Regions from separate parts of the Sphingobium naphthae genome, predicted to be linked through region 2. Evidence: riboswitches for the same ligand, from Rfam matches in the RefSeq annotation. Region 2 holds a riboswitch; the other holds the start of a gene.
The links. A riboswitch is a leader RNA that binds a small molecule or an ion and turns the genes downstream of it on or off. The one in region 2 is predicted to bind cobalamin.
Positions count from the first base shown of each region.

Region 1: another riboswitch for cobalamin. It lies ahead of ACGGKE_RS16165 (putative oxygenase MesX); the one in region 2 lies ahead of ACGGKE_RS05295 (TonB-dependent receptor plug domain-containing protein).

Region 1 is NZ_CP171455.1:225,862-237,463, reverse strand. It holds rRNA gene ACGGKE_RS16190 (23S ribosomal RNA) at 1-39, shown strand, start outside; rRNA gene rrf (5S ribosomal RNA) at 158-272, shown strand; tRNA gene ACGGKE_RS16180 (tRNA-Met) at 457-533, shown strand; partial or broken gene ACGGKE_RS16175 (laccase domain-containing protein) at 716-1,003, opposite strand; partial or broken gene ACGGKE_RS16170 (methionine synthase) at 1,153-1,857, opposite strand; partial or broken gene ACGGKE_RS16165 (putative oxygenase MesX) at 1,862-2,446, opposite strand; cobalamin riboswitch at 2,572-2,819, opposite strand; gene ACGGKE_RS16160 (acyl-CoA thioesterase) at 2,974-3,783, opposite strand; cobalamin riboswitch at 3,884-4,120, opposite strand; gene ACGGKE_RS16155 (DUF3072 domain-containing protein) at 4,364-4,591, opposite strand; gene ACGGKE_RS16150 (dimethylarginine dimethylaminohydrolase family protein) at 4,714-5,631, opposite strand; gene ACGGKE_RS16145 (cation:proton antiporter) at 5,729-7,024, opposite strand; gene ACGGKE_RS16140 (PAS domain-containing protein) at 7,078-10,173, opposite strand; gene ACGGKE_RS16135 (cupin) at 10,327-10,842, shown strand; gene ACGGKE_RS16130 (DUF2171 domain-containing protein) at 10,935-11,201, shown strand; gene ACGGKE_RS16125 (hypothetical protein) at 11,226-11,543, shown strand; gene ACGGKE_RS16120 (GFA family protein) at 11,569-11,602, shown strand, end outside.
Region 2 is NZ_CP171454.1:1,085,911-1,097,512, reverse strand. It holds gene ACGGKE_RS05345 (FecCD family ABC transporter permease) at 1-587, opposite strand, end outside; gene ACGGKE_RS05340 (ABC transporter substrate-binding protein) at 676-1,566, shown strand; gene cobO (cob(I)yrinic acid a,c-diamide adenosyltransferase) at 1,614-2,222, opposite strand; gene cobU (bifunctional adenosylcobinamide kinase/adenosylcobinamide-phosphate guanylyltransferase) at 2,313-2,855, opposite strand; gene cbiB (adenosylcobinamide-phosphate synthase CbiB) at 2,880-3,818, opposite strand; gene ACGGKE_RS05320 (threonine-phosphate decarboxylase) at 3,811-4,791, opposite strand; gene cobS (adenosylcobinamide-GDP ribazoletransferase) at 4,788-5,510, opposite strand; gene ACGGKE_RS05310 (histidine phosphatase family protein) at 5,507-6,076, opposite strand; gene cobT (nicotinate-nucleotide--dimethylbenzimidazole phosphoribosyltransferase) at 6,073-7,092, opposite strand; gene ACGGKE_RS05300 (DUF1636 domain-containing protein) at 7,089-7,487, opposite strand; gene ACGGKE_RS05295 (TonB-dependent receptor plug domain-containing protein) at 7,489-9,432, opposite strand; cobalamin riboswitch at 9,569-9,752, opposite strand; gene ACGGKE_RS05290 (DUF4198 domain-containing protein) at 9,847-10,479, opposite strand; gene ACGGKE_RS05285 (TonB-dependent siderophore receptor) at 10,501-11,602, opposite strand, start outside.

The sequences.
Region 1 (11,602 bases), on a different replicon from region 2:
GTGGAGCTAACCGATCCTAATTGCTCTGTTCGCGCTTAAGGGCCCCACCATCAACGACAGCTCTGATCTGTCGCCAGATGGCGGTCGTGAAAGCAGCCAGATATCAAGATAAAGTCCGCACGGGCATCGATTAAACCCAAAAGCGCCAGCTCCATTGCTTGGTGACCATAGCGTCAGTGACCCACCCGATCCCATCCCGAACTCGGCCGTGAAACCTGACTGCGCCGATGGTACTGTGGCTCAAGCCCCGGAAGAGTAGGGCGTCGCCAGGCATTGAAGCTCGCGCTTTTGACAATAAACCCATTCACACCCCTCCCGGGCAAAACGCCAACGGGCCGCAAGGCCCGCAAGGCCAAATGGCCGCCCGGACCCGGCATCAGCCGGGGAGGACAGCCCAAGGATGCGCCCAAAAACATGGATGCATCCGCCGGCGACTGAGGACCGGATATACCACGGCGCGGGATGGAGCAGCCCGGTAGCTCGTCAGGCTCATAACCTGAAGGTCGCAGGTTCAAATCCTGCTCCCGCAACCAAATCCCCCAAGCAGCACATAGCCACAGGCCAACAGCCCAAAGGACTGGGCGTCGTAGCGTCATCGCCCCACGCGAAAAACCTCAAGAGCTGCGGCACATATGTCGTCCCCATCGGGCGAGTTATCCACACAGACCGACCTTCAGCAACCAGGCGCGTCTTTCGCACCCGCCACTCTGCGCCCTCACGCGGGCACCCCGATCATCGACATCTGCCGGCCATAGCCCGGCTCGCCCAGATGACAGGAACGGCGATAGCTGAAGAAGCGATCGGGCTGCGCATAGGTGTCCTCGTCCAGCATCTCCACCCGCGCCACCCCCGCCGCCGCCAGGCGCGCCGCCACATAGCCGCCAATGTCGAACTGCAGATGCCCCGCACGACCCGACGAAAAATACCGCCCATTCTCCCCAGCCCCAGCCTCGAAACGATGGGTGAGTGAGTATGGCAATGATCGCGACCGCCCATGACTCGGATATTTTTCCGTTGTGCGGGTGGCAAGGATCGCTGCAAAGGCTGACCTTCCGGTTTTGGTCAGAGACAGGGGGCGAGCCGCTACGGTCAGGAGGATCGTCGCGCCGATCCTCCTGATCGCCAAACATGTGCGCTGACCTTGCCGGCTTGTCAGGCGGCCGAGAGTTCCTGCCGGACGATCTCGGCGCCGGCGCCCAGAGCGTTCAGCTTGCCCCGCGCAATGCCCCGGGAGAGGGGGGCCATGCCGCAATTGGTCGACGGATAGAGCTTGTCGGCGTCCACGAACGCAAGCGCCTTGCGCAGCGTTTCGGCAACATCCTCCGGCGTCTCGATCCTATCGCTCGCCACATCGATCGCCCCCACCATCACCTTCTTTCCGCGGACCAGTTCGATCAGCTCCATCGGGACGTGGGAGTGGTGGCATTCCAGCGAGATAATATCGATGCTGGATTTCTGCAGATTGGGAAAGGTTTCCTCATATTGCCGCCATTCCGACCCCAGCGTCTTCTTCCAGTCAGTGTTGGCCTTGATGCCGTAGCCGTAGCAGATATGGACCGCGGTCTCGCACGTCAGCCCTTCGGCAGCCTTTTCCAGTGTGGCGATGCCCCAGTCGTTCGCCTCCTCGAAGAAGACATTGAAGGCCGGTTCGTCGAACTGAATGATGTCGACACCCGCAGCCTCCAGTTCCCTGGCTTCCTCGCCCAGGATCCTGGCAAATTCCCAGGCCAGCTTTTCGCGGCTCCGATAATGGGCATCGTAGAGCGTATCGATCATCGTCATCGGCCCCGGCAGGGTCCACTTGATCGGCTGGTCGGTCTGCGCGCGCAGAAATTTCGCGTCTTCGACAAAGACCGACGTTGCCCAGGACCGGGTGGACATTGGTTGTGCGATGATAGGTCTTGCTGCTCGATACGCTCAGGCAGATGACGGGGGACTTGCTGGAATGGTCCCTGTAGGCATCCGAATTCAGGAAATGCCTGAACAATTTGCCATGCAGGTCGCCAAAGTCCTGCGGAGCCTCGGAACCCGGGTGCGTTTTCCTGTGGTGGGGCAGGACCACGCTGAAATCGTAATCGCGCACATAGGATGAGAAGTTGTTTCCGACAACGCCGGGGATGCGCTCATTGGTTTTTCGGTCGAGGATGCTGGTCTGGAGGATTTCGATCAGGGGAAATGCTTCGGAGCCGCGATCGGCGTCGACCTGCATTTCGACAGAGATGATCGTCAGTTCCACCGAATAGCGATCACCCTGAGGATTGTCCCAATGGGCCAGGGAGTTGAAACGATTATCGATCATCCGCAGGGTGTTGCGCAAATTCTCCTGGCGGCTGTCGCCCCTGGCTAGATTGGCGAAATTGGTCGTGATCCGCGTCGTGTCAGCCGGCCGGTAATTCTCATCGAAGGCAATGGTCTTGATCGAGAAGGTAAAGCTGCTGTCGGTCATGATCGGTATCCTACCTGCATGTGCCGGGCAGGAGGCCAAGGAAGAGCGCGCGAGAGATAGCTCGTGCGGCCGAAAGCCACGAGCCCTGCGTCAAGCGCGATCCACCGGAGGAACCCCCGTCCGAGGAAAGTTATCGCGTCGGAGGCAGGTCTCCTGGCTCACGGGTCATCACGCCAGCCCCGGCCTTCCCGCCGCCACTGCCGATCGCTCGGAACTGGCGTCAGTGACACGTCATGGGGCCGCCGCTCGCCGCTTACAGTTGCGGGGGCAGCGCCGGATTCCGCTCTCGCAAGCGCCACCGGCTTCCCGTCTTAGCCCTGTCGCCCGCCATCATCATGAACGGAAACAGGGAACCTCGACATCTTCTTCATCGCGATTTTCAAGACGCTCGTCAAGGCGTATATAAAGAAATCTTTATATCGCTCCGATGTGCGTGCTCGATGGAAGGACTATTGCAGCCACACGGCGCGCTTATCGCACGGCGGCGAAGCATAGGCTGAGCCTGGGTCGCTATGTCTGCCTCCACATCATAGCCCCTGGGTGAACAGACGTTGGACTGTCCTGTCGCGATCGATCGGCTTGGCGCGTCCTTCATCGTCCACCGACACCATTGTGAAGGTGGCCGTCGCGGCGTGGCGCCGCGCGCCATCCAGCAGATTTTCGGCCCAAAGCTCAACTTCTGTCAGGATGGAACTACGACCGATCTCCCGTACCTGGGAGATGAGTTCGATCATCTCGCCCTCATGAACGGGAGAGACGAAATCAATGCGATGGGACGCCGCCATGACGATCACGGCGCGACTGCAGCGCGTCGCTGCGATGAAGGCTGCCTTGCCCATCATCTTCAGCGCGTCGCCGCCATAGAGGGTGCCATAATGGTTCGTTTCGCCCGGGAAGACCATGTCGACCATATGGAGCCGGCCATCGTCTGTCGGTGCGGCGTCCTTGAGCGGCGGCAAGGGCAAGCGCGTGTCCGGTCCCTTCACCGCCACGAGCGTGAAGCGCCCGCGCGTGCAGAGGCGCCTCTCGGCGTTCACCGTGCCCTCCGCGATCAATTCGACCTCGACATCGAGCGACCTGCGCCCGACGCGGATGATACGGGCGGTCGCCTCGATCATCTCGCCTCTATGAGCGGGCGCGGCGAAATCGATCTTTTCCGACGAGGCGGTGACGAATGGTGCGCGACCATGGCGCGCGGCCGCGATAAACGCGATCTTGTCCATATGGGCTAGCGCCACGCCTCCGAACAGCGTGCCATGGTGATTGGTATTCCCGGGGAAGACCATATCGATCACTTGCAGGGCGGCGGCGGGCGCCTGGGGGATGTGGATAGTCATGGCTCTCGCAATATGTGCGGGAGGACGCAGTCCAGGCGCAAACATGCCAGGGCCCGACTGGCCCTCGCACAGCAGCGGCCAGACCGGACACCCCGCCGGTGGTCGTTATCGCGTCGGAGGCAGGTCTCCTGGCTCACGGGTCGACACGTCGGTCCCGGCCTTCCCAGCGCCATGCCCAATCGCTCGGGGCAGACCGCCAGTGGCGCATCCAGGGGCCGCCGCTCGCCGCATACAGTTGCGGGGGCAGCGCCGGATTCCGCCCTTGCGAGCGCCACCGGCTTCCCGTCTTAGCCCCACCCCAAAGCTGAGATGAGGAACCTCGACCATCGGCAGATCGCAAGGATTGGTCCGGTCGTCAAGAATGGCGCATGTCGATGGGGAGGATCAAAAGCTGCGAGAGCATGTGCGAGGTCGCGATAAGACCGACCAAGAAGGCGGTGCCCGTTGCAAATCCTACAGTAACCAGCGACATGCGTGTCCATCATCGGAACAATGCAATGTGGCGAGCTGCGAAGGGACCGCTCCGCTGAACCAGATTTCAGCGTCAGCTTGTTCATGCATCAGTCAGGGTGCAAGGCGCTCACTCGCGGCCGAGTTGCGCTTTCAGCGCGTCGATCTCTTTCGACGCCTCCGCCTTGCTCAGTCCTTCGGCGGGCGCATCGACGCCGGCCTCTTCGCACAGGGTGGTGAGGTAGGAGGCTTGTGCGCCGGTCATCGGATCGTCGCCCGATACCCAGCTTTCCGGATCCTTCTCCGTATTGGAGCCGGGATGCGCATCGAGCTTGGGATTATGCAATTCGTCGGCCATGGTGAAGATGCTCCATTTGTTCCTAATTCGTTCTTGTCAAACGGGCGTGCGTGCGGAACGTTCCCGAAGCTTGCGTGAGCATTTTTGCAGGCGACGCATTTTGGTCGCAGCCGCCGACCCGCTCACTCCCCTGTGGGCACGCGGCGGAGCGGCTGCGTCAGGCAGTGGACGCCCCCGCCACAGGCGGTGAACTGCGAGATATCGACTTCCATGACGCGATAGCCCGCCTGGCGAAGCAGGGGCGGGACGATAGCATCGGTGCTGGTGACGATCCGCCGGTCGCCCAAGGACAGGATATTGCATCCCAGCGACGGCGCGACCGTTTCGGGAAGGGGGATGAGCGACACGCCATGCACGCTCAGCGCCCGGACGAAACCGGGGTCCAGCAGGTCGGCGCAGCCAATCGCCTGATGCCGGTCCACCATGCAGAAGATCGTGTCGAGATGCAGATGGTCGGAATGGAAAGGGCAGATAAGCACGTCCCAGCCGGCCGCGCGGAAGGGGGCGGAGAATTCCTCGACGCCAGCGGCCGAGCTGCGCTCGCCCGACATGCCCAGGATCAGCAAGCCTTCGCGGGCAACGCAGACATCGCCGCCTTCGATCGTGCCGCTCGTGATCCGCCGCACCGGCACGCGCCAGTCGCGATAGGCATTGGTCAAGCGGTCGACCTCCGCCTGGCGGTGCGGCATGGCTGGATTGAGCGCCACCATGCCCCAGGGCGTCGAGACGCCGACATCGCGGGTGAAACACATGTCGGCAAGGTCGGGATCGGGCGTCAACATGTGGCAACGCACGCCCTGCGACTGGAGCAACTGCACCAGCACGCCATGCTGCCGCTGCGCTTCATCCACTTGCGTCACCAGCCCCTGCGCGAGATTCTGCCGCGTCACGGCGCAGCAGGGCACGGGCGCTAGATAATGGGGCGGGCATAGCAGAACATCCGTCAGCCGGTCGGTTTCGCTCGACAGCTGGAAGGACCTGTCTTCAAACGCAAAGGGTGCAGCGGTCGCGCCATCATAAGCGCCAAAATCGATTTTCATGATCGTCTCCTGCCGCCTGTAACCCCCTGTTCTGCGCGCCGTTCCCCGGCGTCCCACGTATTGAAACGCAGGTTAAGCTGTTTTCCGGCGGCTTTGCTCATTTGGCGACGTCGTCATTCGCCCGTCCCGGGTCCGGTTGGTCGGGGTCTCGACCCTGCTGCCGGTCCATGGCGCGCATGACCGGCGTGACGCTGAGGCCGTGGAGCAGGATGGACAGAAGCACCACCAGGCCAATGATCGCCCAGAGCCGCTCGCCCGATCCGAAATCGCCATGGTTGAGTGCATAAGCGAGATAGTAGAAGGACCCGACGCCGCGGATGCCGAAGAAGGCGAGCGTCATCTTCTCGCTGCGCTCGGCCGGCATGCCGATGAGGCCGATCAGTCCCGCGGCCGGTCGCACGATAAGGATGATCGCGATGGCGGCGACCAGATCCTGCCAGACCAGCGGCGCCAGCAGTCCGCTGACCAGCGCGCCGCCGAACAGGATCAGCAGCACCATCATCGCCAGCCGCTCCACCTGTTCGGTAAGGGCATGCATGTCGCGCTGAAACTCATGATCGCGGTGCGACCGGCGCAGCGTCAGGGCGGTGACGAACACCGCCAGGAACCCATAGCTGTCGAGCATCTCTGCGACGCCGTAAGAGATCAGGGTAGCCGCGATCGCGATCAGCCCGTCGCCGGTCTGAACCAGCCGGCTGCGGGCCGGGACATGGAAGGTCAGCCAGCCGAACAGCCAGCCCACGGCCCAGCCGCCCAGCAGGCCGACCGACACTTCCCACAGCACATCATGGAGCAGCCATTGCTGCAGCCAGGACTCGGACGCGCTCGACGCAGCGGCCAGCGCGATCGCCAGATTGACGAAGGGGAAGGCAAGCCCGTCATTGAGCCCGGCTTCGGACGTGAGGCCGAACCGCACCTCGTCCTCCTCGCCGCTTTTGGGCGGGCCGACCTGCACGTCGGCGGCCAGCACCGGGTCGGTGGGCGCAAGGCAGGCGCCCAGCAGCAGCGCGACCGGCCAGGGCAGGCCGAGCAGAGTGACGCCGATCAGCATGATCGCGGCGATCGACAGCGGCATGGTGATGCCCAGCAGCCGCCAGGTGACGTTCCACCTGCGCCAGCTGAAGAGGCGATCGAGCTTCAGCCCCGCGCCCATCAGCGCGATGATGACGACGAATTCGGTCAGCCGTTCGGCAATGTCCGGCAGGATCATGGGCAAGGGGCGAAAGCTGACGGCCGGGATGAGGAAGATGGCGGCCCCGGCCGCCATGCAGATGATCGGCAGCGAGAGCGGCAGGCGCTTCAGCGCCAGCGGCAGCCACGCCACCAGCGTGATCAGCACGCCCGCGCCGGTCAGCCAGAGAATATAGGGTTCGGGAGAGGAAAAAGCCGACATTCCAGCTTAACCCTGAAATGCCGCCTTATGTTCACCGGTATGTTCACCGGCGATCAGGGCGCCGGCGCGAGCGTCTCGATCATCTCGCGTATCTTGGCCGAGAGGACATCCATGGCGAAGGGCTTGGCAATCATTTCCATACCCTGACCCAGAAACTCCCCGCGGATCGCGGCGCGCTCAGCATAGCCGGTGATGAAGAGGATGCGAAGGTCCGGTCGGTCGCCGCGCAATATGTCGGCAAGCTGGCGTCCGTTCATCCCCGGCAGGCCCACGTCGCTGATCAGCAGGTCGATGCGGCGCATGGTCTGCGCCAGCGCGATCGCGGCCTGGCCGTCGGGCGCCTGCCATACTTCATAGCCCAGGTCGTTGAGGACATCGCAGACCAGCAGCCGGACGGACGGATCATCCTCGACCAGCAGGACGCACTCGCCCGGTTCGGCGACGCGCACCTCGATCCCGGCCGCGCCCGCCTCTTCCTGCTCGCCGACATGGCGCGGCAGCAACAGCCGGATCGTCGTGCCCTGTTCGGGCACGGAAACGATGCGGACATGGCCGCCCGATTGCCGGGCAAAGCCATAGACCATCGACAGGCCAAGACCGGTGCCCGCGCCAATCGGCTTGGTGGTAAAGAAGGGGTCGAACGCCTTGGCGAGCACATCCTCGCTCATGCCCGTGCCGGTGTCCGACACGCAGATCTCGACGAAGTCGCCGGCCTGCAACCCGTCCACGCCATCGACCTGCGCGGCGTCCAGCGGACTGTTGCGCGCCTCTATGGTGAGCGTTCCACCATGGGGCATGGCGTCGCGCGCATTGATGGCAAGGTTGAGCAAGGCGCTTTCGAGCTGATTATGATCGGTCCTGACCAGCCAGGTGTCGTCGGCCAGGCGCACGTCGAGCCGGATATTCTCGTCCAGCGTCCGCCGCAGCATGTCCTCCATGCCGGCGACCAGACCGCTGACGTCGACCGCCGTCACATCGAGCGACTGTCGGCGCGAGAAGGCGAGCAGGCGCTGGGTCAGCGCCGCGGCGCGCTGGGCGGAGGTCATGGCGGTGTCTATATAGCGCGCGACGCGATCGGCGCGCCCGGTCGCCAGATGGCGTTGCAGCAGGTCAAGCGACCCGATCACGCCGGTCAGCATATTGTTGAAGTCGTGCGCTATGCCGCCGGTCAACTGGCCCACCGCCTCCATTTTCTGCGCCTGGCGCAGTGCCTCCTCGGCGGCGAGCAGCTGGCGCGAACGCTCCTCGACCCGCTCTTCCAGGCTGGCGTTGAGTTCGGCGAGCGCCGCCGTGGTGCGGACACGCTCGATATGCGCCCAGGACCGTTCGGCGACCGAGGCGATCAGCCGCAGTTCGGACGCGGTCCAGTCATGCGGTTCATGGTCGTGGATGGCCATCAGCGCGGTCAGGCGGCTGCCCTTGATCAGCGGCATGCAGATGGTCGCGGCGATGCCGATGTCCTGAAAGGTCTTGGCCTCATGCGGTGGCAGATCGCGCGCATTGTCGTTGATGATGAGCGGCAGGCCTGCGTGCAGCCGCTCCAGCGCGAGCGCCCCGAAATCCCGCAGGTGGTAATGCCCGATGATCGAGGGCGAACCGGGCGCCGCCCAGTCGCCCCGGATGGTGAAGCCGTCCTGATCCTCATCCATGTCGGCATAGGCGCAATTGGACAGGCCAAGATGCGTCGCCACCATGCGGGTGGTGATCGCCATCACGGCGTCCGCGTCATTGGCGTCGGCGATTTCGCGGCTGAGATCGTCCAGGAAGCGCAGCCGCATCTCGTTGGCGGCCAGCGCCTCCTCCTGTTCGCGCTGCAGCGTCACGTCGGTGTGGATGCCGACCCATTCGCGCAGGCGTCCGTCGGCGTCGAACATGGGCACGGCGCGAATGAAGAAGCGGCGCCACTGCCCGTCCGCGCAGCGCAGGCGATGTTCGAATATGAACATGTGACGCTGCGCCACGGCTTCGTTCCAGGCATCGATCGTGGGCTGGGCATCGTCGGGATGGACGGCGTTCGCCCAGCCATAGCCCTGATATTCCTTCTCGCTCTGACCGGTAAGCGCGGCCCAGCCTGGCTGGTGGCCGCGCATTTCCCCGTCCGCGCTGTTGGTCCACAGATAGCCGTCGATCGCCGCGACGGCGGCCTCGAACCGTTCATTGCTGGCGGTAAGCGCCAGTTCGCGCTCCCGCCGTTCGGTGAGGTCGAGCATCGCGCCGATCATCCGGGTCGCCTTGCCGGAGGCATCGCGGATGATGAAGCCGCGGTCGAGCACCGGCGCATAGCCGCCGTCGGCGCGGGCGAAGCGATATTCGTCCGACCAGTTGACGGCTTTACCGTCGATCGCCTCATGAATGCCGTGGGCGACCCGCTCGCGGTCGTCGGGATGGATGTGGCCAATCCACCAGTCGCCCGTCGGGCCGACATCGGCGGGGCTGTAGCCGTAGGTCCGCTCGATCGCCTCGTTCCAGAGGACATGGTCGGTCGAGAAATCCCAGTCCCAGATCGCGTCGTTGGTCGCGCGGCTGGCCAGGCGATAGCGTTCCTCAACGCTGCGGAGCGCGGATTCGGCCTCGGCGCGCTGGCCGATCTCCGCGCGAAGGTCGTCGGCGCGGCCGTCGGTCAGCGCGATGATCTTGCGCAGCTCCAGCTGGGTCATGACCTGCCGCGCCAGCACTTCCAGCACGCGGCGCTCCTGATCCGTGACGCCCGCGGCGCGCGGCTTGTGGTCCAGGACGCAGAGCGTGCCGATCGGCACGCCGCTGGGCGCCCGCAGCAGCGCGCCTGCGTAGAAGCGCAGGCCATTGTCCGCGGTCACGAGCGGATTGTCGATGAAGCGAGAGTCCTGCCGCGTGTCCGGCACGACCATGAAATCATCCTGCAACAGCGCCTGCGCGCAGATCGACACGTCCAGCGGCATTTCGCGCACGCCAAGGCCCACCTGCGCCTTGAACCACTGCCGGTCGCTGGCGATCAGGTTGATGACCGCGATCGGCGCGTCGAGCGCCTGCGCCGCAAGCAGCGCGATGTCGTCGAAATCGGCCTCCGCAGGCGTGTCGAGGATGGCGTAGCTTTCCAGTGCCGCGATGCGTTCTGCCTCGCTCCAAACAGGCGAGAGTGGGGATGGTCTGCGCGAGGCGTCGATGGTCATGGCGCACCATTATCAGCCCAAGGGAAAAAGCAGCATCGAAATTGCCTTAACCTCGCGCAATATTGTCAGGAGGGCTCCCCTCCTTGTTCCGTGCCACCGCGATGGATCGCTTGCGCCATCTGACCGGTTATTGGGCGAGGACAGGAGGCGTGCATGCGGATCGAAACCTATCTTCTGGCGGAACATGGCTGGGTGCCCAATAATGCGAAGCTGCCGGTCATTCTTTACCGCCAGGCGATGACGCCTGCATCGCGCGAAGACGCGGCCGCCGCGTTCGAAGCGCGCTTCCAGCAGCATGGCTGGCCCGCCCAGTGGCGCGACGGCATCTATGACTATCATCATTATCATTCGACCGCGCATGAGGTGCTGGGCGTCGCGGCCGGGTCGGCAACGCTGATGATCGGCGGGCCGGATGGACGAGAGATCGAGGTGACAGGGGGCGATGCGCTGCTGCTGCCGACGGGCACGGGTCATTGCGCCTGCCAGAGCAGCGATGATTTCCTGGTGGTCGGCGGCTATCCTGAAGGACAGGCGTGGGACATCCGGCGCGACGCGCCCACGCCGGAGGATTGGCGGCGCATGCTGGACCTGCCCTTTCCCGCCACGGACCCGGTCGCGGGGCTGGACGGGCCGCTGTCACGGCATTGGGTGTCGTCGGCCCATCTCTGAGCGTGGTGCGTGTAACGGTGGCATCCGCGCGCCGAGTGGCCGCATCCAATCCGCGCATGACGCGTTCCCCTATTTTCCCCGAGGAGATGACCATGGCTGATCTAAGCGCAATCCGTGAGCATATGAACATCATCGGCGCCGACGGCGTGCATGTCGGCACGGTCGACAAGGTGGAAGGCGACCGCATCAAGCTGATCAAGGCCGACAGCGGATCGCACGACGATCATCACCATTATATATCGGGTGGGCTGGTCGCCGAGGTCGAGGGCGATACCGTGCGCCTCTCGGCCAATGGCGCGTCGGCCGTGCTGCTGGAGGAAGAGGAAAGCGGCGGCGCCATCATGGACGACGACGCCTGAGGCATCCGATCGACGAAGACGCGCATGGCCCAGAGTTTCATCCCCACCCAGAAGATGGCCGCGGCAGCACGACGCGGCCTTCGCCTGCCGGAGAAATTCGGCCGTGGCGGCACGGACGTTGGCGTGCGCCGCGCACAGCAACTGGCCGAGCGGCGCGAGGTGGATGAGAAGGATGTGAAGTCGATGCACAGTTTCTTCGCCCGCCACGCCGTCGACAAACAGGGCAAGGCGCATGCGTGGGATTCGGACAGCGATCCGTCCGCCGGCTTCATCGCCTGGCTTCTGTGGGGCGGCGACGCCGGCAAGGCATGGGCGGATCGCAAGATGAAGGCGCTCGACTGAGCCGCGGTCCGGAGGAGATTGGCCCATGGTTGAAGGCGGCTGTCTGTGCGGAGCAGTGC
Region 2 (11,602 bases):
CAGGGCAGGGCGATCCAGACATGGTCGATCGACCGGTTTTCGATCGAGCCCAGCAGCCAGGTCGTGATCTCCATCCCGGCGAAGGGGTTGGGCGAAAGGTTGAGCGCCAGGCTGATCCCTGCGCCGGCGAGGGTCGAAATCGCGATGCCCGCGAGGATCAGGCTCAAGGGGCTTTCCGAGTGGCCGGCAAGCGCGAAGAGCGCGACCAGCGCGATCACGCCCATCAGGACAGCCAGGACCGGCAGCGCGAGCGCATGCAGTTCCGACAGGCCGAAGTAGAGCGCGCCGACCGCTCCCAGCGCGGCGGCGTTGGACGCGCCCAGCACGGCCGGCTCGGCGAGCGGATTGCGCAGATAGCCCTGCAGCACGGCGCCCGCCAGCCCCAGCATCCCGCCAATCGCGATCCCCAGCACCGCGCGGGGCAAGCGAAGGTCGAACAGGATCGCTGTGGTGATGCGGTCGCCATGGCCCGTCGCTGCGGCGAGTAGGCGAGCGGGGTCTATCGGCACCGCGCCGATCGCCAGCGACAGGGTGGACGCAACCAACAGGGTGACGGCGAGACCTGGCAGCAGCGCGGGGTGTCGCATATCAGGCGGAAGGACGGGCATGGACATCGCGCTCCACATCTTGGGTCGAATGCTTGTGTCTGGTCATGACGCCGCTATGGAGAGGCTCATGAAAAGGCTGTTGCTGACTGGGCTGGCGTTGGGCGCGGCGCTGTGCGCCGCTGGGATCGCGATCGAATGGCCGGCCGGCAAGCCCGTGGCGGTCGCGGCACCGCCATCGACCAAGGCGCCGCAACGGATCGTGTCGCTCAATCTGTGCGCGGACCAATATCTGCTGGCGCTCGCCGACAGGGATCAGATTGCCGGCCTGACCCGCAACGCCATAGACCCCGACATGTCGGCGGCAGCCGAGCAGGCGAAGGGTCTGCGACTGCTGAAAGGGTCCGCCGAAGAAATATTGGCGATCAACCCCGATCTCATCCTTGGCATGCCCGCGCGTCGTGGTGGCGTGATGGCGGCTCTGTCGGGTGACCATTATCGCTCCGTCGACGTCACCCTGGCCAACAGCTACGCCGATATCGTCGCGCAGGTCCGGGTGATCGCGCAGGCTGTGGGGCATCCCGAGCGAGGCGAAGCGCTGATCGCCCGCATGGATCGCGACCTTGCGGCGATTCCGCGCCGGCAGGACGCGGGCGTTGCGGCCTATTATCAGCGGCGCGGCTATCTGACGGGCACCGGCACGCTGGTCGATGACCTGATGAGGCGGGTGGGCCTCGTCAATCTGGCGGGCCGGATCGGAAAGCCGGCCTTGTCGCAGTTGAGCCTGGAAGAACTGATGGTCGCGCAGCCCGACTATCTGATCGTGGAGAGCGCGGCCGAGCGCGTCATGGATCAGGGGACGGAAATGCTCCACCACCCGATGCTTCGGGACATCAAGCGCCTTCCCCTGCCGCAGGCCTGGACCGTATGCGGCGGGCCGGCCTATGTCCGCGCCGCCCGGAGCCTCGCGGACCAGTTGCGCGCCGCGCCCGCCCGGAGATTGGCGGCCGGAACCAGTTGAAGGGCCGCAGGCGGCAGCGATCCTCAAGGCGAAAAGCCGGAAAGGGGTCAAAACTCGACCCCAGCTTGCGCCTTCACCCCCTGTTCGCGGAACGGGTGCTTGACGAGGCCCATCTCCGTCACGAGGTCGGCCACCGCAATCAGCCCGTCGGGCGCGTTGCGTCCGGTGATGACGACATGGGTCATCGCAGGCTTGGCCGCCAGCGCTTCCAGCACGTCGCTCAGCGGCAGATAGTCGTAACGCAGGACGATGTTGAGCTCATCCGCCACCACCATGGCATAGGATGGGTCGGCGATCATGCGCTTGACCTCATCCCACGCCCGCCGCGTCGAGGCTGTGTCCTGCGCGCGATCCTGGGTGTCCCAGGTGAAGCCGTCACCCATCGGCAGAAATTCGACCAGGTCGGCAAAACGATCGAACACCGCTTTTTCGCCGGTGGCCATCGCGCCCTTCACGAACTGCACGATGCCGACCTTTTTGCCATGGCCGATCGCGCGGATGGCCATGCCCAGCGCGGCGGTCGTCTTGCCCTTGCCGGCGCCGGTATGGACGATGACCAGCCCCTTCTCCAGCGTCTTCGACGCCACGATCTTCGCTTGGGCAGCCTGTCGCTTCTTCATCTTCTGGGAATGTTGTTCGTCCGTGCGTTCGACCATGATCAAGCTCCCTTCCGGTGGACAAGCGTCCAGTGCGCGCGTGGTGGGTGTCTGTGGATGGCCGCTGCCATCGCTCCGCCCTTCATCGCGTCATTCATGGCTGTCGACCGGGTGGCCCGGCCTCTTGAGCGCGAGCGGCAGGCCGGCGGCCACCAGCACCACCTCGTCGCAGATCGCCGCGATCGCCTGGTTGATCCGACCGGCCTCGTCGCGGAACCGGCGGGCGAGGCCATTGTCGGGGACGATGCCCCATCCGACTTCGTTCGCCACCAGGATCAGCGCGCCGTCGAACCCCGCGACTGCGCGCGCCAGGGCATCGCCGGCGGCATCGACATCCTCGTCCGCCAGCATCAGGTTGGACAGCCAGAGCGTCAGGCAGTCGACGAGCACCACCTTGCCCTGGCCGCTCGACGCCTCGATCGCTTGCGGCAGCGCCACCGGCGCTTCCAAACAGGCCCATCGCGCGTCCCGGTCGGCGCGATGGCGGGCGATGCGCGCGCGCATTTCATCGTCGAAGGCGTCCGCCGTGGCGATGAAAACCGGTGCGCCGGTGCTCGCTTCCGCTCGTTTCTGAGCGTAGCGGCTCTTGCCCGATCGCGCGCCGCCCAGCACCAGAAGTCGATGGCTGCTCATATCTGCCGATCCCTCATCTGCATGTCACATGGCCCAGATCGCTGCGCCGGTCGCCAGCCAGAGCAGCAGGCAGGCACGCAGGTAGAGTCGCAGCGCGCGAGCGACGTCATGCGCGCGTGCGTTACGGCCTTCCGCGCCGATCCATGGCTTGTCGTGGCGCACGCCGTCATAGGCGATGGGCCCGGCTAGCCGTAGGCGCAATGCGCCCGCCATCGCCGCTTCGGGCCAGCCGGCATTGGGCGAGGCATGGTTGCCCGCGTCGCGCCTGAGCACGCGCCAACCGCCGCCGCCCGCCAGGCAGAGCAGCAGGCCGGACAGGCGCGCAGGCGCGAGGTTCAGCGCATCGTCCAGCCGCGCCGCCGCCCATCCAAACGCGCGCCACCGCGGCTCATAATGGCCAATCAGGCTGTCGGCCGTATTCACCGCCTTATAGGCCCAGACGCCAGGAAGCCCTAGCAGCGCCAGCCAGAAAAGCGGCGCTACCACGCCGTCGCACAGGCTTTCCGCCAGGCTCTCGATCGCGGCGCGCGCAACGCCCGCTTCGTCGAGCCGCGCCGTATCGCGGCCGACGATCGCGCTCACGGCCTCCCGCGCGGCGGGCAGATCGCCGGCGTCCAGCGCCGTCGCGATGGGACGGACATGATCGAACAGGCTGCGCTGGGCAAGCGCGGGCCAGGCAAGGACGGCTAGGCCGATCCAGGCGGCGCGGCCGAGCAATGCCTCCGTCCCCCATTGCAGCGCGACCGCAGCGGCAATGGTGACGAACAGGAGCAGCATCAGGGTCAGCACGCCAAGCACGCGTCGGATCCAGAAGCCATGATCGGGGCGGTTCCAGGCGGCTTCGCACCGCGCGATCAGCCAGGCAAACAGGCCGACGGGATGGCCGACGCGGCGATACAGACCGCGCGGCCAGCCGATCGCTCCATCCAGGGCGAGCGCAGCGATGGCGGTGAGGTCAGCCATGGCCGAGCGCGGCATCCAGCCGGTCCAATGCCGCCCGGTCGGCGGGCAGGCCGATGCGCAACCAGCGCGGCTGATCGGCGAAGGGGCGGGTCAGGATCGCCTGCCTGCCAAGTCGTTCGAACAGCGCCTGCGCGTCGTCCGTTTGGATGAGGCGGAAAAGCGGGCATGCGCCGCGGGGTTGATAGCCATGGCGCTGAAGGCAGTCGTCCAGCATTGCGGCTTTCGCCTTCAGTTCCTGCCGCGTCTGCCTGATCCAGGCGCGATCACGATAGGCTGGCGTGCCGATCGCCAGTGCCGCGGCCGAGAGCGGCCACGCGCCGAGCAGCCGCCGCAGGGGCGCGATGATCTGCGACGGACCGATGACGAAGCCGAGGCGCAGGCCCGCTAATCCGAAAAACTTGCCGAAGGAGCGGAAGATCAGCAGCCGCGCCTCGTCGCTGACAGCGTCGGCCAGGCTCTGTGCAGGATCAGTGTCGGCGAAGGCTTCGTCGATCAGCAGCCTGCCGCTGGAGCCGCGCCGCGCCAGCAGGGCCTGCAAGGTCGCGCGATCGAGGCAGCGTCCATCCGGATTATTGGGGTTGGCGAGGATCAGCGTGCCGTCCGTTTCCATCGCGTCGTCCCAGGCGATCGGCTGGCTCCCAACGATCATCTCGCCATGGGTGCGATAGGAAGGCGCGACATATCTGGCTGGACCGCCCATGATCCGGCCAACCACTCGCATCCCGACCTCCGTGCCCGGGACGGCGCAGACATGGCGCGGGTCGGCGCCGAAATGCGCGGCGGCAGCGATTTCGAGCTGCGCGAGCGCAGACGTTTCGGGCAGGCGTCGCCAGTCTATGGCCATGGTGGCCGCACCCGGCCAGGGGGCAGGGTTGATGCCGGTCGACAGGTCGATCCACAGCCTCTCGCATCCCCCGAACCGCTGCCGCGCCGCGTCGAGTGCGCCGCCATGCCATAGCCAGGCCTCGGTCATCGGAGGAGGGTCCAGAGGATGGCGGCGATCAGCAGGGCGGTCTCGCTGATTTCGATTCCGGCGCCATGACCGTCGCCCGAAATGCCGCCGATCCGGCGTTTGAGCCAGAGCGCCCAGAGCAGCGCGACGAAGGGCAAGACCGACAGCGAAGGCGACAGGAACAAGGCGGCTGCCATCAATGCCAGCGCCCATGCGCCAAGGTCGATCGGACGCACGGCATGGCGGAAGCGCGCGCCGAGCCCGTCATGCAGCGGCGGCAGCCAGCGCGCCCAGCCCAGCGGAGCGATGCGGGCGGCGAAGGGGATCAGCGCGATCGCGAGCAGCGCGTCCCGTTCCACCAGGGCATGGAGGAGCACCAGCTTGGCGATCAATTGCAGGCCGATCGCGACAACACCGAAGCTGCCGATATGCGGATCGTGCAGCACGGCCAGCAGTCGCGCCTGGTCCTTGTGCGCCGCGCCGGCTGCATCCGCCACGTCCGCCAGCCCGTCGAGATGAAGCGCCACCGTTACGCCGATCCAGGCGGTGAGCGCGGCAAGCGCGCCTGCCCAGTCGTCAACCACCGTCCCCGCCAACGCCGCGCCCGACACCAGCGCCCCGACGATCAATCCCGTGACGGGAAACCAGCGGATCGACGCGGCGAAATCCTCGGCATCGGCGGCGACGGACGGCATCGGCAGGCGCGTCATGAACTGGATGGCGAGGATCAGCCGCTTCATTGGCGCAACTCCGAGATCTGCGCCACGGCCCTGGGGCCGGGCCAGACACGCAGGGAGAGCAGCGAACCATAAGGGAGGTCGAAGCTCCAGAGCTGGGCGATGTCGAAGCCGCACAGCAGATGCAGCGCCGCGCGCATCGGGCCGGCATGAGTCACGACCAGCGTCGGACGCGGCGTCAGTTCGGCGAGCGCCGCGGCGACGCGGGCGGTGAGGCCCGACCATGGCTCTCCGCCCGGCGGCGGGCTGGCGTCGGGATCGGCCCAGAAGCGGTCCAGCGCGGCGGGATCGATATCGGCCGGCGCCTGGCCATCCCACTCGCCGAAATTCAGTTCTCGCCAGCGGGGATCGAGCGTCGGCGTCAGATCATGATCGACGCCGATCGCTTGGGCGGCCGTGCAGCTGCGCTGAAGATGGGACGCGATCAGCTGCTCAATGGCCAGCGCGCGAACCTGGCGAAGGCACTGATCGATCCCTTCCGGCGTCGGCGCCATGTCGGTATGCCCCAGCATCAGGCCCGGGGTGGTCGGCGCGCCGTGGCGCAGCAGATGGAGAGGGAAGGAGTTCATTTCGATGTCGAAACGGATGCTTCCGCGAAGGTCGCCATCCCGTCATGGGCCGCCAGCGCTGCGCGGATGACGCCGGTTGCGACCGCCGCGCCGCTTCCTTCGCCCAGGCGCATGCCCAGCGACAGCAGCGGATCGAGCTTCAGCCGGGCGAGCAGGCGGGCATGGCCGGGTTCGGCCGAGACATGGCCGGCGATGCAATGATCTATGATCCCGGGATAGTGGGCGGCCAGAGGGGCAAGCGCGGCACAGCAGATGAAGCCGTCCAGCACCACCGGTACGCCCAGTTGGCGGGCGCGCAGCACTGCGCCGGCAATGGCCGCGATCTCGCGCCCGCCGACATGGCGCAGCGTCTCGAACGGGGAGAGCGGGGCGTCGCGATGCAGCGCCAGCGCGCGATCGATGACGGCGATCTTGTGGGCAAGCCCGTCGCCATGCACGCCGGTCCCCGGACCTGCCCAGGCGGCCGCGCTTTCGCCGAAGCTGCGCGCGCACAAAGCTGCCGCGGCGGTCGAATTGCCGATCCCCATTTCACCCAGGACAATCAGGTCCAGCCCCGGTTCGATCTGCCCCGCGCCGATATTGAGCGCCGCCAGGCAATCCTCGGCGCTCATCGCCGGCATGACGCTGAAGTCGTCGGTCGGCCGGTCGAGGTCGATCGGCACGACGCGCAGGTCGATCCCGGCCGCGCCGCTCAGCGCGTTGATGGCCGCGCCGCCCGCCTGAAAATTCGCGACCATCTGGGCAGTGACGCTGGCCGGAAAGGCGCTGACGCCCTGGGCGGTGACGCCATGATTGCCGGCGAAGATGATCGCGCGACCCTGGTCAAGGCAAGGTCGCGCACGCCCTTGCCACCCCGCCATGAAGATGGCGATGTCCTCAAGCCGACCGAGCGACCCGGCGGGCTTGGTCAGCTGCGCCTGCCGCGCCGCGGCCGCGTCCTGGGCTGCCCGGTCGGGACCCGGCAGGTCGGACAGGGCGGCGTCGAAGGCAGTGACGGACGGAAAGACGCTGATCATTGGGTGACATATCCCGCCGGAGGGACGCGGACGATGAAACGGCCTTTCACCCCCTGCGGCCAATCGGAAAAGGGCACGCGGCCTTCCGCGCTGGCGGCATGATGCACCGCATAGTCGAGGATCGCACGGGCTGCGGCCTCGTCAGGTTCGAAGCGGCCGAGCACATAGCCGATCTTGCCCGGCGCGCGCAGATGGACGGCGCAGCCTTCTCCGCAGGCGAAGAGGCAGGGCATCGCCTGGACGGCGATGCCCGCATAGGCCGGATCGCTGGCCTGGACCCGCTCCAGCACCGCGATCAGGCGTGCGCCGTCCCGTGGCCCTGTCGGATCCTGCCCCGGGCGGCGGCATGTGCTGCACGCCACCACGGCGGGGCCAGGATCGACCGGGTTCAGCATGTCAGAAACGACCCCTGATGCCCGCATAGATGCTGCGGCCCAATGTGCCGTAGCGATAGGCGGTCATGTAGGATTCGTCGAAGACATTCTCCGCCCGGGCGAACAGGCGCAGGCTGTCGCTCAGGGCATATTCGGCGCGCAGATCGACCAGGGTATAATCGCCCAGACGTGTCGTGTTCGCCGCATTGTCATAGCTCTTGCCCGACCAGCGCACCGCCGACCCCAGGGTCAGGCCGAAATCGAAGTCATAGGAAATCGAGCCATTGGCCATGTGGCGCGGGCGGCGCGGCAGCCAATTGCCTTCCGTCGCGGCACCGGCGGAGCGATCCTCCGCCACTGTCCAGCTATAATTGCCGTCGAGCGTCAGACCGCCGAGCTTTAACGCGGCGTCCGCCTCGATCCCGTGCGCCTCGGCGCGAGCCACGTTCAGATAATAGCCCCAGCGCGGCGTGTCCGTGCCGGGCATCACGCACAAAGGATCGGTGCTGTCGAACGAGCAGCTGTTATAAATGATCTGGCCTGTGGTGGTGCGCTCGAAATAGGTCGCGCCGATCGTGAAGGCCTGACCGAACAACGCCTGCTGGACGCCGGCTTCCCAGCCATGCGCGCGCTCGGGGTCGAGGTTCACATTCCCATATTCGCTGAACAGCTGATAGAGGGATGGCGCCTTGAAGCCCTCGCCATAGCTGGCGCGCAGCGTGGTGCGGCTGGGCAGTTCCCAGATGCCGCCGGCCGAGAAGAGAGTGCGGCCGCCATAGCGATTATGATCGTCGTGGCGCACGCCGCCATTCAGCGTCAGCCCGTCGAGCGGGCGGACAGTCACCTGGCCATAGAGGCTGGTGATTTCGGCCTTGCCGGTGATGAAGTCGGGCAGGGGATCGGCCAGCGATCCCGAGGGCGAGCGGCTCTTGAAGCGCGAACGCTCATTTTCCGCGCCGAAGGTCGCGGAAATCCGATCCGTCAGTTCGAAGATGCCCTGATATTCGAATCGGCGGTTCTTGCCCGCGGCCTCGAAGCTGAGCGGCTGTTCCAGTTCGGGGCTGTAGCTGTCGCGATCGGTGTCGGTGTAATTATACGCGATCCGGTTGCGCAGGCGCCCGTCGAGCAGCGCGAAGTTGAGGCCGGCATAGCCGACAAATTCGCGGTTATGGCTATAGTCCGGCGCGTCGCCGCTGAAGCCGTCGATTTCGACGCGACCCGTGGAATAATAGCCGCGCAGGTCGATGCTGGCGTTGGCGCTCAGCGCCAGTTCGGCGCGACCGGCGACATTGCGGTTGGTATAGCCATCCGCTTCGCCGCCGCCAAAGGCCGGCGCGATGGCGGAAATGCCGTCGGTCGTGAAGGACTGGCCGCCGATGCGCCAGCTGAGCGGACCGGACACGCCGCCCAGCGCGGCGCGGGCGCTGACGGTGTCGCGCGATCCGCCTTCGATGTCGAAGCTTCCCTCCAGCGAGGCGTCCGGCTGGGCGGTGACGATGTTGACGACGCCGCCGATCGCCTGGCTGCCCCAGAGCGTGGACTGCGGACCGCGCAGCAGCTCGATTCGTTCGGCATCGCCGATCAGCAGATTGGCGAAATTATAGCCGCCGCCGGTGGAGGAGGGATCGTTGAGCTTCACCCCGTCGATGACGACGACGGTCTGGTCCGTTTCCGCGCCGCGAATGCGCAGCGACGTCGCCGTGCCATAGCCGCCGTTGCGTGAAATGCTGATGCCGGGCGTGCGGAGCAGCAATTCGGTCACGCCGATGTCCTGCGCGCGATCGATGGCCGCCTTGTCCAGAACGGTGATGGATGCGGGAATTTGCTCCAGCGGCGTCGGTGCGCGCGTGGCGGTGACGATGATGCCGCTTTGGGCGTCGGACTCGGGCGGTTCCTGCGCAAGCGCGGGGAAGGACAGGCACAGTGCGATGAGCGCGGTGGAATTTCTGAGCAACAGGCTCGACATGGTAACCCCTTATGACTTGTGCCGCGCGCACGCGGACGATGCCGGCCGGAAGGCACGCGACATCGCCCGCGCAAAGCGCGGCGCTCCCTGTCGTCATGCGGGTTTACCCCCGTCCGCCCGGCTCACCCTGTCCGCGCGAAAGACGACGGCGACAGGCAGGTCTCCTGGCTTGCGGATCAGCGCCGGTCGGCCGCCTTCTCGGGACGAGTCCCAATGGCATAGGGCCGATGGCTCACCGCATACAGTTGCAGGGGCAGCCGGGTTGTACCCGTTCCCATCTTCATCCCCGTCTCCGGGGAACCTGTCGCGTCGCGGCCGTTACATCGAATGTCATGGGGCGGTCAATCACGCCCGGGCGATTTGTGCCGGCCCGTCTGGGAGCCCTTCGCGGCGGCCGCGAAGGGCTTGCGCGTGTCAGTCGTTCATGAAGCTGGTCGTCGTCATGTGATAGATGGTGGCCACCGGCGCGCCGCGCAGCGTCAGGCTGCCGGTCTCTTCCTGAGTCGCGCTGAGGATGTAGCGGCCCTTGGCGTTGATCGGCAGCACCACGCGGCCCTGTGCATCGGTGGTGAAGCTCTTCGACCATTTGTCGGGTGAAATGGCCAGGATTTTGGCAGCGGGCACCGGCTTGCCATCGCGGATCAGGGTGAAGCTGTCCGCACCTGGCGCGGTGGGCACGATTTCGAGCGGCAGCACCGCCTTCGTGTCGGCACGCCCCGCGCGGGCATAGTAGATGACGCCCTGCTTCTTGCCGTCTTCACCCCAGGGTTCGAACACGCTGTCATCCGTCACGCGAACGTCCCCGGCGGGCGCAGCGACCTCGATATAGCCGGCCTTGCGGACCTGGGCTGCCTGCGCGGCGGGGACCAGCCTGGGCGATTTCAGCTTCTCGAACTCCGGGTCGCCGCCTTCGGGCAGGGTGTCGCCGGGCTCACCCAGATAGATGCGGGCGGGGCCGGCGCCGTCGCGCTCGACCCAGATTTCATGCGCCTGAGCAGTGGCGGTCAGGCCGAAGAGCGCCAGCAGCGCGAGCGGGAATGTCTTCATCTTCTCTCTCCTCATCATCGCTCAGAAGCGGAAGCCGATCGTGCCCATCACGTTGCGCGGCGCGCCGATGAAGCAGTCGCCGCGGGCCAGGCAGGACGCATAATATTGATTGTTGAGCAGGTTGGTCGCATTGAGCGCGAAACGCCAGCTGTTCCAGTTGATTTCGGCCAGCGCATCGACGGTCGTGCGCGACGGCGTGACGATCGACCAGACCGAACTGGTCGACACGCTCTTGCCACTATAGACGACGCCGCCGCCCAGGCGGAGCTGCGCCTCGTCCGCAAGACCGAAAGTCTTGGTCGACCACAGCGATGCCGTGTGACGAGGCATGTAATCGAGGTTCGTGTTCGTTTCCGACTTGAGCTTGGTATAGCCGTAATTGGCCAGCAGTTCGACGTTGCCGGGGAGGGTGTGGTTGGCCTCGATCTCGAAACCCTTGGTGTTGAGTTCGCCCGATTGCGTCGTGCCGCCCGCGGCGAGATAGAGGATGCGGTTGCGCTCCTTGATCTTGAAGGCGGTCGCCGTGATGAGCGTGTGAGCACCCAGCTGCCATTTCACGCCTGCTTCATATTGCGTGCCGGTCTGGGGGGTATAGGGATCGCCGAAGCTGCCATCGCCATTGTCGATGCGGCCGGCCACCGGGAGGAAGCTTTCCGTGTAGCTGAAGAAGGGTGAGAGCCCGGCGCCGATTTCTCCAATGATGCCCGCGCGGAACGTCGTCGCATGATCCTTCTGACCGGAAGATCCGGTCACCCGGTCGCGACGGGCGCCGAGCACGATGGAGACGCGGTCGTAGAAGCGGACCTGATCCTGGACATAGATGCCGAGCTGCTTCTGGCTCTCGGTCGTGAAGGCGCCGGTCGGATCATAGGTCGCCAGGGCATCATAATCTATGTCGTACAGATCGACGATCTCACGTCCGCCGTCATAGCGCTTGGCGACCTTGTTCCAGCTATAGTCGATGCCGACCAGAAGCTTGTGCTCGATATTCGCGCCCGTATTGAACGTGAACAGCAGATTGTTGTCGGTCGAAAAGACGTTCATCCGGGCGTCGCTGGCATCCGCAGTCAGGCCGATGGTGCGGCCGTCCGTGCCATAGACGGAGAAGGGGTCCTGCGGATTG